DNA from 2 places in the Streptomyces sp. NPDC033131 genome. Region 2 is predicted to be linked to the other one. Evidence: riboswitches for the same ligand, from Rfam matches in the RefSeq annotation. Region 2 holds a riboswitch; the other holds the start of a gene.
The links. A riboswitch is a leader RNA that binds a small molecule or an ion and turns the genes downstream of it on or off. The one in region 2 is predicted to bind cyclic di-AMP.
Positions count from the first base shown of each region.

Region 1: it holds a riboswitch for cyclic di-AMP, as region 2 does, so the genes downstream of both, ACZ5XS_RS00395 (C40 family peptidase) here and ACZ5XS_RS36165 (M23 family metallopeptidase) in region 2, are expected to answer to the same signal.

Region 1 is NZ_JBVIPA010000001.1:92,311-94,503, forward strand. Features, by position in the region: gene ACZ5XS_RS00395 (C40 family peptidase) at 1-984, opposite strand, end outside; cyclic di-AMP (ydaO/yuaA leader) riboswitch at 993-1,146, opposite strand; gene pcrA (DNA helicase PcrA) at 1,524-2,193, shown strand, end outside.
Region 2 is NZ_JBVIPA010000040.1:18,221-20,413, forward strand. Features, by position in the region: gene ACZ5XS_RS36165 (M23 family metallopeptidase) at 1-1,008, opposite strand, end outside; cyclic di-AMP (ydaO/yuaA leader) riboswitch at 1,020-1,176, opposite strand; tRNA gene ACZ5XS_RS36170 (tRNA-Met) at 1,480-1,553, opposite strand; gene ACZ5XS_RS36175 (dihydrofolate reductase family protein) at 1,831-2,193, opposite strand, start outside.

The DNA of each region.
Region 1 (2,193 bases), on a different contig from region 2:
GTTGACCTGGTCGTAGGTGACGCGCGGGATGTCGACGCCGGCGGCCTTCCAGGCGGCCTGGGTGAGGCCGGAGCAGTCGTAGGACTCCGGGCCGGTGGCGCCCCAGACGTACGGCTTGCCGATCTGGGCGCGGGCGAAGGCGAGCGCCTTCGCGGCCTTGGTGGCGTACGACGGGTCCGTGGCGGTGGACGTCGAGGGGGAGGTCGAGGGGGACGAGCTCGACGAGCTGTCGTTCGCCTCCTGCTGAGCCGCCGCCTCCTCCCGGGCCTTCTGCTCCGCCGCCTGCTGTCGCGCCAGCTCCGCAGCCTTGGCCGCGGCCTCCTGCTGCTTCCTCTGCTCGATCGCCGCGAGCCGTGCCTTCTCCTCGGCGGTCAGCTGGGAGAGCAGCGTCCGGGCTTCGGCGAGCTTCTTCTGGACGGTGGCCTTGGCGGTTTTCAGTTCGCCCTGCGACTCGGTGAGCGTGCGAAGGCTCTCGGTGGCCTCCTGGCGCTTCTTCATCGTCGCGGACTGCTCGGTGACGTAGTCGTCGACCGCGCCCTTCTGGCGATTGGTCAGCCGGCCCATCAACTGGGTCTGGTCGAAGTAGTCCTGCGGGGAGTCCGCGAGCAGGAAGGTCGCCGTGTCGGGCGTGGAGGCGCCGCTGCGGTACTGCGCGGCGGCAAAGGAACCGAGTTCCTCCCGCGCCTCGTTGAGGCTCTGCGTGCGCTTGGCGACGTCGTCGAGGAGAGTGTCGACGCGCGTGCGCTGCTTGGCGGTCTTCTCCTCGGCCGCGTTGTACTTGTCGGTCGCCGACTCGGCCTGCCGGTACAGGTCGTCGACCTTCTTCTCGACCTCTTCGAGGCTCGGTTTGTCGTCGGCCGACGGGACGGCGTTGGCCGTCTGGGACAGCAGGGCCACGGAGGTGAGGGCGGCCGTGGCAAGGGCGGGGGTCCGTATACCTGCTACGCGCGTGCCCGAAGGACGCGACTTGCGGTGCGACGCCAAGGGAGGCGACTCCTTCCACGTTCCGCCTACCGAGTTAGCTGTCGGGTTCGGGCGGGTGGTTAGGAAGGTTTGCCCTACGGCCCTTCCCCGGAGGGACGCGGGCCGATTCACCCCAAGGTCGGTGGGTCCCCGGCTCCGGGCGCGCGGCGGCGCGTCGGACTCGGCGGAGGCCGCGCGGCCCGGCGACGTTCGCCGGAGGGGGTCGTACGGCCTGCCCGGCACGGTAGCCAACTGGTGTGGCCCCTGTGAAGGTTGATGTTCGATATGCCCGATACATTTTCGTGACCTCGGGTCAGGTTGCCGCATACCGTGATCAATCCGGAGTGGTCTGCTCCGGTATACGCGTATTTCGGCAGGCGATCCATCGGTGGCCCATCGGCTCGACCGCCCTGATCGCGGACCGTAATGACACCCTTGCGGACGGTAAGTCGCCTGTCCCGCCCACTCTGCGAGCCTTTCTGCCACGGCGCCCGCCGAATCAGGCGATGTTCTCGGGGCGGCGGCGGGCTGTCAGTGGGGCGCCCTAGACTCGGAGAGCGATGAGCAGCCTCTTTGACGACAGCTTCCTGGCGAACCTCCAGGCCCCCCGGGCCCACGAGGAGGAACACCCGCCACCCCCCGAGGACGATCACGTACCGGAGCCGGTTCCGGACGATCTGTTCGGCGGGAAGTTCGACGTGCCGCCGGACCGGGACGCGTACTACCGTGACGGCGCCCCGCGCCCGGTGGTGGACGCGGCCGCCCTCCTGGACGGGCTGAACGAGAACCAGCGCGCCGCGGTCGTGCACCAGGGCACCCCGTTGCTCATCGTGGCCGGCGCCGGCTCCGGCAAGACCCGGGTGCTCACCCACCGCATCGCCCACCTCCTGGGCGAGCGGAACGTGCATCCGGGCCAGATCCTCGCGATCACCTTCACCAACAAGGCCGCGGGCGAGATGAAGGAGCGCGTCGAGCAGCTCGTCGGCCCGCGCGCGAACGCGATGTGGGTCATGACCTTCCACAGCGCGTGTGTGCGGATCCTGCGGCGGGAGTCCAAGAAGCTCGGCTTCACCTCCTCCTTCTCGATCTACGACGCGGCCGACAGCAAGCGTCTGATGGCGCTCGTCTGCCGTGACCTCGACCTCGACCCCAAGCGCTTCCCGCCGAAGTCCTTCAGCGCCAAGGTCTCGAACCTGAAGAACGAGCTGATCGACGAGGAGGACTTCGCCG
Region 2 (2,193 bases):
CAGCCAGGCCATCGGGTCGATGCCGCTGCCGGCACCGCCGGAGTGGACCTCGAGGTGCAGGTGCGCCCCGGTCACGTTCCCCGTCGCGCCGACGCGCCCGATGACGTCACCGGTGTTGACCTTCTGGCCCACGCTGACGCTGATCGACGACTGGTGGGCGTACCAGACCTCGGTGCCGTCATCGAGGGTGAGCACGGTCTTGTAGCCGTACGACCCGTCCCAGCCGGCCTGCGTGATCGTGCCGGTGTGGACGGCCTTGATGAGGGTGCCCGTGGGCGCGGCGAAGTCGAGGCCGGTGTGGTAGCCGGACGACCAGAGCGAGCCGGCCTGACCGAAGGTGGAGGTGACGGTGTACGAGGAGGTCGGCAGCGCGTACTGCTTGGCCAGCTCGGCCAGTCGCTCGGCCTCGGCCTTCCTCTCGGCCTCTTCCTCCGCCTTCTGCTTGGCGGCGGCGGCCTTGGCCTTGGCCTCCTTCTCCGCCTCGGCGGCCGCGTCGGCGGCAGCCTTCTCGGCGGCGGCCACCGCGTCGGCGGCGGCCTTGCTCTCGATCTGGTCCTGCTGCTGCTCGGCCTGGGCCAGGATCCGGGCGCGCAGCGACTCGCCGGCGTCGGCGGTGCCCTGCTCGGTGTCGGCCGAGGCCACGGCGACGCTGCTGAGCGGGGTGGCGGAGCCCTCGGCGGCGTCCGAGTCGTCGGAGATGAGGGAGCCCACGTTGGGCAGGTCGGGCATGGAGATCGACACCGGCGGCTTGCCGGTCTGTGCGCTGGCCATGCCGCCCGCGCCGACAGCGGCTATGACGCCGACGCCGAGGACGGTGGAGCTGCGGGCGAGTCCGCCGCGCTGCTTGGCGACACGATGCCGGCCACGTACGGATCGGATGGACTCCTCGGTGGGATTCCACTCCGTCCAGGGACCCTCGTCGCTGCGGTACTCGCCGTAGCCGAAGGTCTCGCTGTCACGCTGGCTCGGCACGAACGGGGCCTCTGGAGCAGGCCGGTTTGACGCCACGTGGGCGTACTCCTTTCCTTCCTTCTCGCCTACCGGGTTAGCTGACGGGTTCGGAGCAGGAAGGTCTCCTACGCGCGTATACCGCCCGTGAGTTCACGGTGGCATCCGCGCGATTCACCCCAAGTGGTGGTTCCCCGGTTCCCTTGCGGAATTCGGCGCGTGCGCACGGAGCCGACTCTTGTGACGGCTGGGACGACCGCGCTGCGTTATCGAACGTTAATAGACCCGGGGCCTGGATTCCAAGCTGTTCCTCTTGATCATTAACCTTTCCGCCCAGGACTTACGTCCCATGACCGGCGAAAATCGGGCGAGTTGACCAGGACTCAGCAACCCCACAGCTATTGACGGTATGTCAGCTGTAATGCGGAGGGCGGTCGCCCGGTCACCGCTCGCAACAACGAAACTCCCACGCAACCCACGCAAACACCGAGGGCCGGAACCCATTTCTGGATTCCGGCCCTCGGCCTTCAGTAGCGGGGACAGGATTTGAACCTGCGACCTCTGGGTTATGAGCCCAGCGAGCTACCGAGCTGCTCCACCCCGCGTCGTTGTGTCTCCACTGTACGCCATCCGGAGGGCAGAAGTCGCATCGGGCTCCAGCCACCCCGCCCCGCCCACCTGCGGGAGGACGCTCCCGCAGCCGCGTACGGCGGCAAGGGGCCGTGTCTGGGGGTGTCCGCCCGCAGCGGTTGGCGCGTCAACACCGGCACCTCGATGGCCAACCGATTCCGCGCCGTTCCGAGGACGGACACCCCCCGACACGGCCCCGACCCCCCTGACCACAAGGCGCACAGCGCACCTGCAGCCCTCCTGGTCGCGGCATCAGCCGAGCAGATGCAGATTCGGCGCCTGGGCCCGCCCCTCGAACTCGGGAAGCACCACCACCTCCACACCCTCGGCCGCCAGCACCCCGCTCCCGTCGGCCTCCGCGACAAACGTGTCCGGCTCCCGCCAAGCGGTCACCACCCGCCGCACCCCCGCCTCGAGGATCAACCGCGCACACGGCGCCGGCCGCGACGCCCGCCGCGCACACGGCTCCAGGCTGCTGTACACCGTCGCGGCCGTCAGCCGGGGATCACCCGGCGCGATCTTCGCCAGCGCCGCCTCCTCCGCGTGGACGACAGGGTCGTCCCCCTCCCGGGAGTGGCCGCGCGCCAGCTCGGTCCCGTCGGCCGCCACCACCAC